Regions from separate parts of the Brevibacillus antibioticus genome, predicted to be linked through region 1. Evidence: riboswitches for the same ligand, from Rfam matches in the RefSeq annotation. Region 1 holds a riboswitch; each other region holds the start of a gene.
What was found. Region 1 has a riboswitch for cyclic di-GMP ahead of E8L90_RS17400 (GNAT family N-acetyltransferase). Riboswitches for the same ligand answer to the same signal wherever they lie in the genome.
Positions count from the first base shown of each region.

Region 1 (4,396 bases):
TGTATATAGAAACCATCGAAGACTGCCTCATTTGTAAAATGAGTAAAGCCAAATTTGAGAGCTACATAATCGAACATCCGCAACTAATGCTGAAGATCATGAAGCTCATTAGCGATAGAATGGTTTCGATCAGCCAATCAGCCGAAAATCTTGCCCTTCTCCCTTTACAAGATCGCATTATTTCCACGTTAGTAAAGCTTGCCGATCAATTTGGCAATCCTAACAGTTCGGCGTTTCAAAAAATTGACTTACCTCTTTCCCATCAAGAGCTCGCCCATTTTGTCGGGGCATCCAGGGAAGCTGTGACGGTAGCATTACGTGCATTAGCAAGAGAAGAACTGATTCAAACAAGCTTTAAATCCATTTCCATTCATCGGGACAGAATTTTGAAGAAAATGTAATCCAGTTTACATCTTTCCCTCCAAACGAAAGATATCGTATAGCTATGGCTTCTACTATTCTTTCGAAAAAGAGGGGAACGACATATGGATAAACCACATTTTCAGAGCCTGCGCGAAGAACTAGATTTTACAACCTTACAAATAGCGGACTTGCTCACTCGTGAAGTAACAGATGCATTTACAAGATCAATCGAGGAGCTGCGGACCTCTTGGCATGCAAAGGGCTTGCCGATTGGTTCGATTGCACCTGATTTCACCTTGAACGATCACATTGGCAAGACCATTGCCTTGTCGGAAGAAGTCGTAAAAGGTCCCGTCGTCCTGACATTTTTCCGTGGATCATGGTGTCCCTACTGCAATTTGGAGCTGCAAGCATACCAACAACAGGTCGATACGATAACTTCACTGGGTGCCCAATTGTTTGCCATTAGTCCACAATCTCCTGCACACTCTCTTGCAATGCAAGAGAAAAACGGACTGAGCTTTCCCGTGCTATGCGATACCAATAACCGGGTAGCAGAAAAATATAAACTCAGATTCAGATTACCTGATCATTTCCAGGATACCTACCGAACATTGGATATCGATCTCAAGCATTTTAATAGCGACGATTCCTGGACACTCCCCATACCAGCTACTTATATCCTCGACAACCAGGGCGTAATCCGATCAGCATACTTAGATCCCGATTACAAAAAACGCATGGAGCCTACTGAAGTTTTAGACATTCTACGTACCCTAACCTAACGCCTATAAGGAAGAACCAGTTGATACCACAACTGGTTCTTTGTACGTCTATCCGTTACGAGCAATTAGTTTCTTTCCCCTACCAAAACTTGACAAGGATATATCTTATGTCTTATATTTTGCATGATTATATCTTTCAAATTTCGACACTCATTTACAAATTATACTAAAAACTGCAAAGGCAAAGTCATCGAAAGGTGGCGACGCAAAACCACGGGTCTACAGTCTTTGACCATGATAGCCGGGTTGCCATCATCTTGATACCATTTTTTTGATGTTGGTAGCTTCGGTTGTTCCATTTCGATGGAACGGCCTTTTTTTGTGTTTCGTTTTTTGAAAGGAGGATGAAAGCACTTTCATTTTTGTAACAGATGGAAAAGCATAACTTTTGAGACGTCAAGCATACACAACACAGTTCAATCAGAGAAAATGATGGAGTGGAGAAGTTATGTACAAACAAGTAGAAACCGTACAAGAATTAGCTACATTTCATGAAATCAAAGAAACAGTATGGACAAGCATGGGTTTCGAGATGGAGTACGCAAAAGAAGGCTCCGCACAATTCCTCCTACTTGCCGATGATGGTGAAGCAGGTGGAACATTTGAAATGATACCCTTTTCCAAATCAAGTGCTTATATGAAATCGCTATTTCAGGATGTTGTTACAGAAGATATGAAAGTAATGGAGGTAGACAGTCTCGCTGTTTTGCCGAAATACCGTGGACAATTAGGGCAAAAAGGAATTTGCTTGATGATAGATTACGCTGAAAAGCATGGTTATACCCACGCAATCGGTGTATCAGATCCGACTTTTTTTACGTTCATTAACAAGAAGTATCATGTAAAGGCGATTCAGACCAAAGATATCGTCTTTTATAAAGGGGCCGATGCTATTCCGACCCTCTTCCATCTAAAAGATGTCTATGACAATAAGCACGATTCGAAATATTCCTGGTACAATTCGTCGTCATCCAACCAAGTAAAAGTCGAGGTAGGTGGGTAAAACATGGATAACATTGATCTATTGAGAAGAAGAAACAATTGGGTCGTAATCGTATTCGCAAGTATTATTACGGTTGTTCAGGTCTTAAACCTCTTTCTAGGCGTACCGTACGCATTCGTTCTCACTGTACTGGGTATTTTGTATGGCGTGCTGGCACCTTTTACTTACATCTCCAATCGCCCGAGCTTCCGTGAAAAAGCAGCGCCTTTCATGAAGTTTTTCAACTTCGCTGTAATCGGAATCTTCATGTTCATCATTGTTGGACTAGACCCGCATATGATCAATATCATGACCATTATGTTCTTTGTAGCAGTTATGGGAATTTATCAAGACCGACTCATCAATATTTTGACCATTGTATCGACATTAGGCATTGTCTCTTACTACTTCCTGACACAGAGAGAATTGATTTTCCATTCGACCAGCAATCTTGACCTGATGTACTTCCTGCTTACCTTCTGCTTCGTCTCTGTCACGAGCATGATGCATGCTGTATTCAATAACAAGCTGCAAAAGGAAAGTGAGCAACAAAAGCAAGAAGCGATTGCCTCGAAGGAATCGTTGCAACGTGTTCTGGATCAGATCAATGAATCACTCACCTCTATGCAAGACTATCAAGAGAATTTGAACAAGGTAACGGACGGTGTAAATGTTCGCGCTGTCGAAACCGTTGCTTCCCTGCAAGACATTATGGAGTCCTTTACGGTCCAGACCAGCAATACGGACGAGCTGCGTCGGGAAATGAGCTCGACGAATCTGCAAGTTGAGGATATGACCCGCTCTGTTACGGAGATGCATGAATACGTAGAATCGACCAAAGAAGCCACTAACGAGAGCGGTAAACGCATTGGCAACATCGGCAATGATTTTGAACGATTCATCAAGGACATCCAAGGTACGAACCAGCTGATTCAAGAGCTCAATAAAGAAACCGAATCGATTGGGAAAATCATTCAAACCATTTCCGAGATTTCTGCACAAACCAATCTTCTGGCACTCAATGCCACGATTGAAGCGTCTCGTGCAGGTGAACACGGCCGTGGATTTGCTGTCGTAGCAGATGAAGTACGGAAGCTGGCTGAATCCTCCAAGCTATCCTCAGAGTCGATTTCGAACCTGCTCATGACCATTCGCGAAAAAATGAAGCTCGTATCCGATATGATTTCTGAGTCACAGACTTCTTTTGAGAAAAATAGCGAGGGTATCCTCGAAGTACAAGAAATGTTCACCAATATGGACAACTACATGCAAAACTTCGCGGATAAAACGAAAAACCTGCAAGAGTTCATCATCCATGTTCACAGCATGATTCAGGAAGTCGGCGCAAAAGTTGAAGTCAATGCAGATATTACCGACAAGAACAAAGAGAACCTGGAAGAAGTGCTAGTTCTCGTTTCTGAGCAAAAAGACGAAGTCGTTAAGGTATCTGGCGGCTTTGAGAGAATCGAACAACAGATGCGTGGTCTCCATATGTAACCTTCCTGCAACCGCCTTTCACGGGCGGTTGTTTTCTTTTCTCATTTTGTAACCGAATAGATATATAATAGAAATATTCTGATATTAAAAGTTCGAAAGGAGGCACATCATTGATGGATGCACGAATCGAAACCAAAACGATTCAGACCGATCGACTGCTCATTTCCTATCTGACAGCAGGTGTACCGGAAGGAGAACCGCTTCTCCTCATTCACGGTAATGCATCAGCTAACTTGTTCTGGGATGATACCATTGCGGCTCTATGTGACCAGTACCGTGTGTATGCACCTGATATGCGTGGCTATGGAGCAAGTGAAGCATTGCCCCTCGATGCGACACGCGGTTTGCGAGACTGGTCGGATGACCTTTATTCGTTTATTCGGGCATTGGATTTGCCAACACCCGTCCATCTTGCCGGCTGGTCGTTGGGCGGTGGGATCGTGATGCAGTTTGCCATCGATCACCCGCAGGAAGTGCGCTCTCTGATTCTCATCGCCCCCATGTCCCCTTACGGCTTTGGCGGAACCAAGGATTTAGCTGGCACTCCGTGCTACAGTAGCTTCTCAGGCTCCGGTGGAGGAGCCGCCAACTCCGAGCTGGTCAAAAGGATTGCAGCCAAAGATATGGGCAATGAATCTCCCTCCAGTCCTCGCAATGTCATGAATCAGCTTTATTTCAAGCCGCCGTTCCAGGTTGACTCAGAGCGGGAAGACCGTTATGTGAGTGCGATAATCTCTACAAGAACGGGAGAGGGCTTTTACCCCGGTGC
Region 1 covers NZ_SZNK01000001.1:3,701,498-3,705,893, forward strand. Annotated here, with positions in the region: gene E8L90_RS17390 (Crp/Fnr family transcriptional regulator) at 1-401, shown strand, start outside; gene E8L90_RS17395 (peroxiredoxin-like family protein) at 486-1,148, shown strand; cyclic di-GMP riboswitch class I at 1,319-1,402, shown strand; gene E8L90_RS17400 (GNAT family N-acetyltransferase) at 1,597-2,151, shown strand; gene E8L90_RS17405 (methyl-accepting chemotaxis protein) at 2,155-3,627, shown strand; gene E8L90_RS17410 (alpha/beta fold hydrolase) at 3,741-4,396, shown strand, end outside.

Region 2 (4,396 bases), 1.7 Mb from region 1:
TGCAACTCTTCGTACGGCAGTCGCTGAACGATTCTGATAAAATGCTCCGCCAATATCGGATCAAATTGGGTACCAGAGCCCCTTCTGATTTCTTGAAGCGCTTCCTCCACAGGCAAACCTTTTCGATATGGCCTGTCCGCGACCATCGCATCAAAAGCGTCTGAAATGGCTAAAATTCTCGCCATCAGTGGAATCTCATCCCCGGCTAAACCATCCGGATATCCCCTTCCATCTATTCGTTCATGATGGGAACGGATCGCAGGAAGCAATTCATTGAACATCCCTGCTTGCAAAATAATTTCGTAGCCAATGACCGTGTGCTGCTTGATCTTGTCATACTCTTCCGGGGTCAGCTTTCCTTTTTTATTGAGAATTTCGTCTTCGATGCCGATTTTTCCAATGTCGTGCAAAAGACCGCCAACATAAATTTCTTCCACTTTTGTAGCAGACAAACCAATATCCTTGGCAATTTCTCTTCCCCAGTGAGCCACTCGTTGGGAATGACCACTCGTGTAACGATCACGCGCATCAATAGAAGCCGCCATGGCAGTCAAAAACTTATGGTTGAATGTTTTGACTTCTTCCACTTTTTGTTGGAGCTTATTCATACTATCGTAATATTGATGGAATACAAAACTCATCGTGATAAAAGCAGCCATCATGGGAACTAATGTGTATAATCCATATGTCTCAAACAGCCGAGATCCGATTCCCACCATTACCATGAGCAAAAGGTATGTGAGCGTTGTTCCTTTTGCCATTTTCTGAACGGTTGTAAACCAGTTCGTCTTAAAAAAGTAAGAAATCCCTAAACCACATAGGATTATATTAATAAACCAATACGATACAGCTAAAAGTAGATCCGTTATCATCGTGGAAGCTGGTACATTGCCTATAGAGTTTTTGAAGAGATCGACAAACCAAATCGTTAGCACCAGCTGTCCAATATTTGCCAAAGCCTTTATCGGGTTGGCCCTGATTAGAAACGCCAGTATCAACGTTTCAACAACGGCCGACCAAACACCTACCCAGGCCCCAAAGAGGAGAATACCAGAAAAAATAACTGCATTGTTTAGTGTCAATATGGTGTTCAACGTCCGTATAGGAGCGAACGTAGAAAAGATGGTGAGTAATGTATACGCAAACAAAACTCCCCAATGCTCTCTTGGCTCCCAATCAGACAACGAATCATAAAAAATCACTAACGCCGCTAGTGGAAAAATCCAAGTCACCACTATTTTTTTCATTGTTGATCCAAACTCAACTTTTCGTTGCATAGTTTTTTCCTTCTCGAAGTTGTAATAGTGAGATTGGCTTATTCATTAAGCGTTGTACTAATAAAAACGCACCTAGCATAATAAAAATATCGCCTATGCTGATTACCCTTGGAATAATGGAAGGCATGTAGATGACATCTGTTAAAAACGGCAAATTTGTACTCTCAGTCAAAATACTGTGTTTAAAATTCGTCCCATTGATAACCGGAGTAAGATCGTAAGGCAGCTTTTTCGCTTGTTCCAAATCAATCGGCATTCTTCCATTGTTTGTCCAAATAGCCAATGAATTCAAAAACCAGCCCATCATGAAGATACGTATATCCTCAGATTGGCGATTGAACAATAGAAAGGCTAGTATGAATACATAAGAGATTGATACGAATATCCCTCCTGCCGGGGGATAGAGCGCTGAAAGAGCTTGTAGGGCTATACTAATAAAGAGCAGAGAGAGTTTATGAAACTTCGGAAACTCTTTAATCCTTCCTCCTCTTAATAGAGCAATTACAAACGATAAACCAATCACATCAAGTAGCATAAAGGTATTCCCCCAAAATATTAGAGAAAAACACCACTCTTGTTACAAGCGGTGTTTTATTCGTATCCAATATTACCCAATGTTGTAGTTTGCAGAAGTAGCTGCTACGATTGCTACCACCATCATAATTGCCGCGAACCATTTTTTCATTTTCTTTTCCCCCCTTCAGGCATAGTGGAGAAAGCTGGCTTCGCTACTGTCCGTGATGCAGAGGCCAAGCGACCAAGTACAGCCCCTGCTCCCCTTTCCTTTTCCATTACGGAAAAAGTTGGATTCGCTACTGGCTCCATACGGACCAAGCGACCAGATACAGTCCGTACTTCTTCGCTTCTTTCCTACCTTTATTTTACACATAAATGACAAAATTCGGCAATCATAGATTCATAGTCTATTCGATTTAATTACAAATAGTTCCATTTAACTAGAACTATGTTCATACCAGCGCCGCCAAAATCGCCTTTTGTGCGTGCAATCTATTTTCAGCCTGATCAAAAATGACAGAGCGCGATCCGTCGATGACCCCGCTTGTCACTTCTTCCCCACGATGTGCTGGCAAGCAGTGCAAGAAGAGATAATTACGATCTGCCGCTGCTACTAATTTTTCGTTCACTTGATAGTCAGCAAAAGCTTTCAAACGCACCTCATTTTCTTCCTCAAAACCCATACTAGTCCAAACGTCCGTGTATACAGCATCTGCCCCCATGACAGCCTCTATCGGATCAGTGGTCACCATCATGCTTCCACCGCTTTGTTTCGCGTACCCTCTAGCTTTTGCGACAATAGTGGCATCCATTTCGTAGCCTGCTGGAGTCGCCACCCGCACATCAAGGCCTAGCAGAGCTGCGCCCAGTACCAGTGAGTTCGCCACGTTGTTGCCGTCTCCTACATAAGCGAGCTTGACTCCCTTCAGCTTGCCTTTATGCTCCCAGATCGTCAGCAGATCAGCCAAAGCCTGACAAGGATGGTACAGATCGGTCAAGCCATTGATAATGGGGATTGACGCGTGCAGAGCAAGCTCTTCTACATAGGAGTGGGAGAAAGTGCGAATCATGATGGCATCCACGTACCGAGACAGAACTTTTGCTGTGTCGCTGATCGGCTCCCCGCGTCCGAGCTGCAGCTCTTTTCCGCTCATGAACATCCCCAGGCCACCCAACTGATGCATCCCTACTTCAAAAGAGACGCGCGTGCGGGTCGAAGCCTTGTCAAAGATCATCCCCAGCGTCTTGCCTTGCAAAGGCTGGAATGGCTGTCCCAGCTTTTGCAATTGCTTGACGTGAGCAGACAGATGGAGCAGCTCCATCAATTCTTCCCCGTTGAATTCATCAACGCGTAGGAAGTCCTTTCCTTTATGCTTTTGCAACGGCAAGTTTTGAAAGTGTTCCAATATCTTCACTGGCTGCATGCGAGCCACCTCTTTTCTTCATAATAGACTTCACGTATAACTCGAACGTATCGACAGCAAAGAACAATGGCACACCTTGTTGTACCATCCGGCTTCGCAGGGCAAATCCTGTCCGGCCCTGACGATTGCCTTTCGTCGCAGTAACGAGAGCGAAGGCCGCTTCTTCCTCTTGCAACAGCTCGATCCACGCCGCTTCATCTGCCACGATATGCTTCACGACAATTCCTTCGTTTTTCAGCCACTCGGCCGTTCCCGGAGTCGCCGCCAGATTGGCACCGTCTGCTTGAATTTGCCCAATCAACTCTCTTACGCCATCCTGCTTATCTCCATCTGCCAAAGAAATCATGACCAACTGACCTTTTTGCCAGTCGCCGTACAAATTGTCTTTGAAAGCAAAGGCTTTGCCTGCTGCCTCTTCGAAAGAATGCCCCAAGCCGAGAACTTCGCCCGTCGATTTCATCTCTGGACCTAGTACCGGGTCTACGCCGTTCAGCTTGATCGTGGAGAAAACCGGTGCCTTGACGACTGCAAACGGAATCTCTGGCAAAAGCCCTGTACCGTAGCCCATATCCAAAAGCTTTTCACCCAATTGTGCGCGAACCGCCAGTTGAACCATCGGGATGCCAGTCACTTTGCTCGTAATCGGTACGGTCCGTGAAGCACGAGGATTTACCTCCAGTACATAAACCGTTTCGCCATCAATGACGAACTGGATATTGATTAACCCGACCGCTTCCATTTCCCTCGCGATTGCTTCTGTATAGCTCGCGATTTTTTGCTTGATGTCATCCGTCAGATGAGGAGCCGGGAACAAGGCTACACTGTCGCCTGAGTGGATGCCCGCCCTCTCCACATGCTGGAAAATCCCTGGGATGATAACAGATTGTCCGTCGCATACCGCATCTACTTCTGCTTCCTTGCCTGGAACGTATTTATCCACGAGGAGCGGGAAAAACATGCTCATGTCCGGATGGTTCAACCAGTCTTGAATGGTAGCTCGCAGCTCGTCGATATTGTGGACAACTACCATACCTTGCCCGCCGATGACGTACGAGGGTCGCATCAAAACAGGGAAGCCGATTTCCTCCGCTATCGCGGTCGCATCCTCCAAGGACGATACTCCTTTACCGGGGATATGCGGAATGTCCAGCTTGCGTAGCATCGCGTAGAACAGCTCGC
Region 2 covers NZ_SZNK01000001.1:5,449,056-5,453,451, reverse strand. Annotated here, with positions in the region: gene E8L90_RS26310 (HD-GYP domain-containing protein) at 1-1,277, opposite strand, end outside; gene E8L90_RS26305 (DUF5317 domain-containing protein) at 1,261-1,812, opposite strand; cyclic di-GMP riboswitch class II at 2,072-2,153, opposite strand; gene argF (ornithine carbamoyltransferase) at 2,246-3,217, opposite strand; gene carB (carbamoyl-phosphate synthase (glutamine-hydrolyzing) large subunit) at 3,162-4,396, opposite strand, start outside.
Region 2: linked by a shared signal. The riboswitch ahead of E8L90_RS26305 (DUF5317 domain-containing protein) and the one ahead of E8L90_RS17400 (GNAT family N-acetyltransferase) in region 1 are both predicted to bind cyclic di-GMP.

Region 3 (4,396 bases), 3.4 Mb from region 1:
TCCCAAAATGTTACTTTGATCAGCGATTTTTTTCACGGCGAGTGTAATTTGCTCGATCTCAGTCGTACTGTGGCTCACATCATTGGCTTGCTCTGAGATCCCCTTCATTTGCTCGTTCAAATTCCCGATCTGCAACGCCATCTCTTGTGTGGTGGCACTGACCTGCTCGACAACACTCGAGAGATTTGCGGCAATTTCATACAGCTCATTGGCTCGCTCCATACTCGAGCCAATGCCGACACCACCGATGACTTTTCCCGTGTGATCATGCAGGGGGATCGCTCGTGCGACGAGAGGAAAACCAAATAATTCCTTGGGGACCATCATCGCCTGCTTGGTGTTTCTTCGAATCGCGTTGGTGATCACATCTCCTTCCTGGAGTGGATCACCGGGCTTTACTTGCAGTGCAAATGTTTGAGCAGGCACATTGCGCAATAGCTTTTCCGTGTCGTAGACCCCAATGGTAATGTCATCGGTGAGCAAATCATTTAAATAGGGGGCAACCTTGATGAAAGCCTCGAGCAGTTCTGCGTTTTGCCCCTTTTCGGAAGCTTCTGTTTCGTTCCATTCTTCGTATCCGTTCATAACCCTCTTCACCTCTATATTTTGATGGCATTAGTACGGAAATTGGCGCTTTTTGTGCTGAACCGAAATCCATTTTAGCGTAGTAAACTCTTCTAGGCTCCATTGACCATTTAAGCGTCCCAATCCGGAATGCTTTTCACCGCCGAACGCCACAATTGGCTCGTCATTGATCGTTCCATCGTTGATATGAATCATGCCCGTCTCAATGCGCTTGGCCATCTGGGCACCTCTCTCCAGATCGCGGGTATGAATCGCCCCGGACAATCCAAATGGTGTCTCGTTCGCCATGCGAATCGCTTCTTCCTCGGAAGCAAACGACATGATGCAAACAGCCGGACCAAACAGTTCTTTGGATGCAATGGACATGTCTGTGGTCACACCTGTCAAAACAATCGGCTCGACCACGTTTCCTTTTACTTCCCCTTTCAGTGCAGGAACGGCTCCTTCGCGAATCGCTTCATCGATCGTTGCCATCAGGTTGGCGACTTGCCGTTGATTGATGAGTGGACCGATTACCGTGTCTGGATCATTTGGGTCGCCTACCTTGAGTCCAGATACTTTTTCCACATACAGATCGAGGAATTTATCGTAAACATCTTGGTGAACCAGAACCCGGTTAGCCGACATGCAAATCTGACCTTGGTGGGTAAAGCGGCTGAATACTGCTGCATTGACGGCATACGTAAGATCCGCATCCTCCAAAACAATCAGGGCACTATTGCCGCCTAGCTCCAAAATCGCCTTCTTGAAATGCTTCGCTGCCACTTGCGCGATATGACTTCCTACTTGGCTCGAGCCTGTAAACGAAAGGATGCGTGGAATGGGGTGGGAGACAAAACCATCACCAATTTCAGCAATATCCGTTACAACGACGTTGATCAAGCCTTTGGGCAGACCTACTTCTTCAAAAATTTTCGCGATGAGAGTCCCACCCGTGATTGGCGTGTGCTCATGCGGTTTGAGGACGACACCGTTGCCCGCGCCAAGAGCTGGAGCTACGGACTTCATCGACAGATAGAACGGGAAGTTGAACGGACTGATGACGCCGACAACTCCTGCGGGAATCCGATACAAGCGATTTTCCTTTCCGTCTACGGGAGAAGGGAGAATTTTTCCTTCCATGCGTACCGGGAACGTAGCCGCCTCACGAATAATATCCTTCACAAGCCCGATCTCAAAAAATGCCTTCAGTCGGGTTCCACCTAGTTCACGAATGATGATCTGAATGATTTCTTCTTCATGCTCTTCGATATAGCGAACAGCACGCTCCAACATTCGGGATTTGGTATAAGCATTCACTTCATCCCACTCTTTTTTCGCGTTGGCTGCCGCCTTGTAAGCCGCGTCGATATCCTCCAGATTTGCCATTTTAAACTCTGCGATGACTTCCCCGTTGTAAGGGTTGATATCTTGCAATGTCTTCGCGCCCAGTCCGTCGCGCCACTCCCCATTGATATACTGCTTGTCCAGTGTTTGAAGGATTGACATGCTACAACCTCTCCCTTTTGTAAAATAAATAGGCCCCTTTCGCATGAAAGGAGCCGTAAAACTAAAACAGTAAAATACACTGCTCGTTGGCAACCCGGCTGCCATCGTAACGTGTACATTAGGCCCGTGGCTTTGCGTCCCCACTTTTCAATGGGTTTGCCCATTCATAGCGAATGCTGATAGGATTTTGTCGAAAAAAGGAAGTATATGGAGAATCTTACTTCGATTATAGTACGTTATTCTTAATAGTCAAACCGAAATATGTAGAATTTTGGTGAAAAAGTGGAGAAATACCAAAAAGTCCGCATCGCTTGGATACGGACTCCTGATTCGTTTACCTTATGATCACAATAACTTTTTGACATCCTTTACGCTCGTCGCGAGCATTTGCTCTACCGCGTTGGCGTCCCTCACGTGCTTGGTCATTCCTTCATTCAGCTCATCCAGCAAGCCCTTTGCATCACTTACCTGCTGGGACACATCGTCAGCAAATCGCTTTTGATGCGCGATAATTTCCATCACACCCGACACTTCGACGTTCAGTGCCTGGAAAGCGTTCACGATCTGATCTGTCTTCCCCGCAGCATCCTTGCTGATGGAAAGTCCATTTTTGATCGCACTGCTGCTTTTTTCACTGTTGGACAATGCTTCTTTTGTTTCTTCCTGAATCTTGCCAATCAATTCTGCAATCGTCTTGGTCGAGTTCGCTGTCATCTCGGCCAGCTTCCGTACTTCATCCGCTACGACAGCAAAACCGCGGCCTTGTTCACCGGCACGTGCCGCTTCTATCGCTGCATTCAACGCGAGAAGGTTGGTCTGATTCGCAATGTCGCTGATCACCTTGACGATACTCGTAATTTCTGAAGAGCGCTCTTCCAAGCGGCTCATGGACTTGGATGTATGGACCGATTCTTTGTCGAGCAGGCTCATGACTTCTACAACGTCCGTCATAGCCTTCTTGCCTTCATCTGCACGCGCTACGGATTGTTTACAGATGTCTGTCAGGCGCTCTCCTCGAACCGACAACTGGCTCGCAGATTCATCATCCCGCTCGTTAATGGCCTGGATATTATCTACGACACCCTTCATCCTCATCACCAATCGCACCATTTGATCAGATTCGGCGTTCATCGCTTGGTTCGAAGTGAGGATCGCGCCCATCTGTTCGTAAAGACCGCGAAGCTCATGCTTCCAAGCGTCTTGCTGTCCTGTCTTTGTGGTTGTGGCTGTCGTCGCTGCTGTCTCTTTTTCTGCTAGGGCTTTGTCTTTTTTCCAAAACATCCGCTTCCCTCTCCTTTGTACCCATCAATTGTCACTTCGGCGGCTATATACGCGGGACTCGATTATTCCCGGATGTTGTTTCGCCAAGCTCAGCAAGTTTTCCAAGAAATAATAGTGACCCTCCAAGAGCTCCACGTCTTTACGCTCAAAATGCTTCACCTGCAAATACTGCTGCATTTCCAAAGCATAGCGCTCCAGTTTATCGTGAAAATCGTTGGCGCGAAGCATTTGCTCCACTTCTGGATATTCTGTTTTCAGGCGACTCAACTCGCTGTATACACGCCCGCCCTCCAGAATCATCTGGTAGGCCGTACGCTCAAGCGTAGCTGTCGTAGCTGCCTCCTGCTCCTCACGCTCCTCGCGCAAAGCTGCCAAGTACGTGATAAAATGGTAGACAGTTAAAAACAATGGTCCTAAAAATAGAATGATCCCTGCCTTGTACACATGCTGATTGGACAAATTGCTGATGAGCAGGAACAAGTGAAACAAGATCGCACCCAACCATACATAGATGATGATTTGGTGATTGATCTTCCCTGCCTTTTGGTGGCGTGAAAAGGCAAAGGTAAGTCCGAGCAGATAGAAGGCAAGCAATGTAAAGCTGGCAGAAAACAAAGCCATCTCCATATCGACCAGCCAATCTGCGTCGGCGGGTATTTCGATAAAGAATTCAAAAGCGAGCACCAGCAGTGAGAACAGCAACCCCATGATCCAAAACCGGCTTACTTCCGAGTCATTCCTCCGCCGGGAGCGGTAGCGTTTTGCACGGGATCCTTCCATAATGCTCTCACCTCATTCTCTATGATTCGCCATGATTCTATCTTTTCCTTTCACATGGGGCCAAAAACTGACATCGGAGGCTGTTATGACAAAAAAATTACCAACACCATTTACCGAGCGCATGCAAACCTTGCTCGGACACGATTATGAGGCATTCGTTTCCTCATATGATCAGCCTGTGACACATGGCTTGCGGGTCAATCCGTTGAAGGTGGGTCGTGACGATTTTTTGAAAATCTCGCCGTTTGCTGTAGAAGCAGTC
Region 3 covers NZ_SZNK01000001.1:315,562-319,957, reverse strand. Annotated here, with positions in the region: gene E8L90_RS01465 (methyl-accepting chemotaxis protein) at 1-585, opposite strand, end outside; gene yfmT (benzaldehyde dehydrogenase) at 616-2,073, opposite strand; cyclic di-GMP riboswitch class I at 2,159-2,244, opposite strand; gene E8L90_RS01455 (methyl-accepting chemotaxis protein) at 2,419-3,354, opposite strand; gene E8L90_RS01450 (hypothetical protein) at 3,379-4,134, opposite strand; gene E8L90_RS01445 (RsmF rRNA methyltransferase first C-terminal domain-containing protein) at 4,220-4,396, shown strand, end outside.
Region 3: linked by a shared signal. The riboswitch ahead of yfmT (benzaldehyde dehydrogenase) and the one ahead of E8L90_RS17400 (GNAT family N-acetyltransferase) in region 1 are both predicted to bind cyclic di-GMP.

Region 4 (4,396 bases), 1.5 Mb from region 1:
AGGTCCTCACGGATGAAATACTCTAGCATTTTCTCGTCAACCGTGCTGTTAGCGCGCGCTACCCCTACTTCACGAGCGAATGTACGAATCGCTTCCGGTGTATAGCCACGACGACGGAAGCCTGCGATGGTTGGCATGCGCGGGTCATCCCAGCCGTCTACTACATTCTCATCGACAAGCTGTTTCAGCTTGCGTTTACTCATAACGGTGTTGGTCAGGTTCAAGCGAGCAAATTCGTACTGGCGTGGTGCACTCTCCATTTCGCACTCGCGGACTACCCAGTCGTACAATGGGCGATGATCTTCGAATTCCAGTGAGCACAGGGAGTGTGTCACGCCCTCAATGGCATCCTCCAACGGATGAGCGAAGTCGTACATCGGATAGATGCACCATTTGTCGCCCGTGTTGTGATGCGTTGCATGGGAGATCCGATACAGAACTGGATCGCGCATGTTGAAGTTCTGAGAAGCCATGTCGATTTTCGCACGCAGCACCTTTTCTCCGTCCTTGAACTCCCCTTGGCGCATACGTGCAAACAGGTCCAGGTTTTCCTCCACAGACCGGTTGCGGAACGGACTATCTGTACCTGGCTCTGTCCATGTTCCACGCATTTTACGCATGTCTTCGGGAGACAGATCGTCTACGTAAGCCAGACCTTTTTTAATCAACAGCACCGCACGGTTGTACATCTCTTCAAAGTAATCAGATGCAAAAAACAACCCGTCCCATTCGAAGCCAAGCCATTGAACGTCCCTTTTGATAGCCTCTACGTATTCGATGTCTTCCTTTACCGGATTCGTATCGTCAAAACGCAGGTTGGCCTTGCCGGAAAATTCTCGTGCCAACTCAAAGTTTAGACAGATCGCTTTCGCATGTCCAATATGAAGATACCCGTTCGGTTCTGGGGGAAAGCGGGTAATAATTTCCTTTACTTTGCCCTCTTGCAAGTCATCAATCATGATATTGCGGATAAAATTGGATGCCGCTACCTTGTTTTCCAATGAAATCAACCTTTCACTTCACCTTTACATTCCATAATACTGATTCTCTACCCAGAGTTCAACAAAATCGGGTCGTTGACCGACCCGCTCATGTCTCCCATTGCTGCCCCGTTTGCCATTGTGACCTGCAATACAGGTGAATGACAGAATCAACAGCTAAGCGCTGCTCCGTGATCCCACGAATCGTTTCGAGATGCTTCGGGGGAATCAGATGCAGCAAAGGTTGTTCAACATGATTGAAATGTTGGAATGCTTCCGCTGCAATCCGATCCCACTGCGGGTAATACCGAAGCAAGTCATCGGGCATTACGCGGGAGCGGTCCGTGTCAGACTCGGGCAAACAATCAAAAGGTTCATCCAGATTTAACGTTCCATAATCATCAGTCAACTCTTCGCCCGGAAAAATATCCCGTGCAGCCAATTCCATATCATACATGGTTGGCACACAATTCGCATGAAAGCTGTGGTTCACGTACCTTGCCTTATCCCAACAAAGAATGTACTTTCCGAACTGGTTTTTAAACGAATATTTTTGTACGTCCTGTTTTCGTAATGAGTCAAGTCTTTCCACAAATGCAGGGTCCAATACCTGGTCCAAATCATCCTGTGCCCATACAATCGTTCCTTTTGGGATAAACCTTGTCGCAAACACACCGTACCCGATCTCATCGTTGATATAGCGCAATTCTGTATCGGGATGCATCATGGTCTTTGTTTCACCCCTTGGCGAATGTGCCTTTTTATCATCATAAGCAGTTCAGCCCCAGGAGGTGTGTGAATATCTTTCGAAAAATACATAGCATTCCTAACTATTTTTCCGGATTAAAATATTTTTCTTATTTACCACAAATGGTAAATAGTCTATATTATTGGCAAATGGAGTTTTAGGAACTTTTTCCCACAACGATCGCATCAGTAAATGTGTCAATTTTATGCTTCATCCATTGATATCGAAACGGCATACCCGGGGAAATCCGGCGACGCAAAGCTACAGGGGCTACCTCCGCAACAGCGGACACGCTTGCCAGCTACCGAAGTATTGATGTAGGACGAGACCAATGATCCTATATCATTGGTCTTTTTTTGTGTTCACAATGTCTATTTTTGTCTATTTTTGTATGTTTGTGTATTTTTGACTTTTGAAGGAGGTGAGGTAACAGCGGATAGCCGGTTTAATGAATTCATTATTTTATTCATCATGAAGGAGGTTTCATAGGAATGTCATTCTGGAAGAAACTCTCGACCGTCGCGCTGACTGCTGTCATCGGGGTATCAACATTCTCTGGGGCACAAGCTGCTAACCGTCCAACATCGATGTCACCGAACGCAATGGTGACGACTCCTCACTATCTGGCTACAGCTGCAGCCCTGAAGACATTGGAAGACGGTGGAAACGCAGTAGATGCTGCTATTACAGCCGCTTCCACATTAGCTGTCGTCTATCCTCATTACACAACCATTGGTGGAGATAACTTCTGGCTCATCTACAATGCCAAAACAAAAGAGCTAAAGGCGCTGAACGGCAGTGGTCGTGCAGGAGAAAAGGCAACCCTCGACTATTACAAAAACAAAGGCTACGAAAAAATCCCGTCCCGCGGTTATGAATCGGCAAACACTGTCCCTGGTGTCGTCTCCGGCTGGTGGGAGGCGTACAACTACGCCCATAAAAGCATGGGCAACAATAAGCTTCAATGGAACAGACTGCTGGAGCCTGCCATTGGATACGCCGAGAACGGATATCCCGTCTCCCCTAACCAAGTATATTGGACAAAATACGCGACAGATCCAACTGACAATGACTTGAAAAATCTTCAACGTTTTGATGAATTCCGTAAAACATTCCTGAAGCCCAACGGCGATCTCTATGCAGCAGGCGAAATTCTCAAACAAAAGGATCTTGCCAATACTTTGCGAATCATTGCAAAAAAAGGCGCTGACGGTTTTTATAAAGGAGAAGTTGCTAAAAAAATCGTAGCAGACATGAAAGCCAACGGCGGATTGCTCACGTTGAAAGATTTTGAGAAGCACACCTCCACTTGGGCAGAGCCAATTATAGTAGACTACCGCGGTTATAAAGCGTACAACGTGCCGCCTAACTCCCAAGGCATGGCATCACTCTCCATTCTTAATGTTTTGAATAACTTCGACCTCAAAAGCATGGGTGAAGGAACACCCGATTACTATCACACGATTGTAGAAGCTACCAAACAATCTTTTGCTGACCGCGACAAATGGCTGACTGACCCTGCCTTTGTGGATATCCCTGTGGATGAGCTGTTGTCCAAGCAGCACGGGAAAGATTTAGCTGCGCGCATTGATATGAAGCAAGCCGCCAAATCCGTAGAACCACTGGATCCAAAAGGCGATACAACCTGGTTCGGGATCGTCGACAAAGATGGGAATGCAGTATCCATCATTCAGAGTCACTATTTTGACTGGGGCTCCGGCATCGTAGCGAAAGATACGGGCGTCCTTTTACAAAACCGCGGAAGCTATTTCTCTTTGGATTCCAAACACATCAATCACTTGGAACCAGGAAAACGCACCTTCCACACCATTAACCCAGCGATGCTCTTTAAAGGGGACAAGCCTTATCTTCTCTACGGAACACAAGGGGGAGAAGGACAGCCGCAAACGCAAGCCGCTCTCGTCACACGTATCATCGACTTTGGTTTCAGCGTGCAAGACGCAATCGAAGCACCAAGATGGCTGCATGGACGCAACTGGGGATCTGCTTCCAACAATCTCAAGGTGGAAAGCCGCATCCCTCAAGAAGTCCTAGACGAGCTCATTAAACGTGGGCATCCAGTCGAAAAGCTGGAAGCAGCCTATACCGATGCGATGGGACAGTCCGGCGCCATCCTGATTGACCCGAAAACCAATGTAAAATTCGGTGGTGCTGATCCTCGCGGTGAAGGCGCAGCAATGGGCTATTAATATTTGGTCAGACTGCTGAGTTCATCTCAGCAGCTGACTGTTTCTATTTTGCATTCACGGATTAGGAGTGGACAAACCTATGTTTTTGTTCAACAAACTCAGGAACAAAATGATCCTTTGGTTTCTCGTCGTAGCCGTCATTCCACTTACTGCCGTTTCGTTGTTTATCACGAGCAGCTTTTCATCCATTCTGATTGATAAACAAAAATCATCCTATGTTGACCTTACTTCCAGTACAGCCATAGCTATGGATCAATATCTGGACCGGCGTATGACAGAAATTCAAGTTTTAGCCCGTACCTCGGATATTCAATCCGATGATGCAGCAGCAAAAAATGAATTCATTCGCAAGTTTACCGAGGAAATGAAACTGTATGACGGAAATACGTTTATCGCAAGCGACGGAAAAGTAACAGCTGATACTTTCCCCAAGAGCGTTGGAATCAACCTTGGCGAGC
Region 4 covers NZ_SZNK01000001.1:5,229,213-5,233,608, reverse strand. Annotated here, with positions in the region: gene E8L90_RS25340 (glutamine--tRNA ligase/YqeY domain fusion protein) at 1-1,010, opposite strand, end outside; gene E8L90_RS25335 (SET domain-containing protein) at 1,090-1,707, opposite strand; cyclic di-GMP riboswitch class I at 1,949-2,037, shown strand; gene ggt (gamma-glutamyltransferase) at 2,220-3,938, shown strand; gene E8L90_RS25325 (methyl-accepting chemotaxis protein) at 4,018-4,396, shown strand, end outside.
Region 4: linked by a shared signal. The riboswitch ahead of ggt (gamma-glutamyltransferase) and the one ahead of E8L90_RS17400 (GNAT family N-acetyltransferase) in region 1 are both predicted to bind cyclic di-GMP.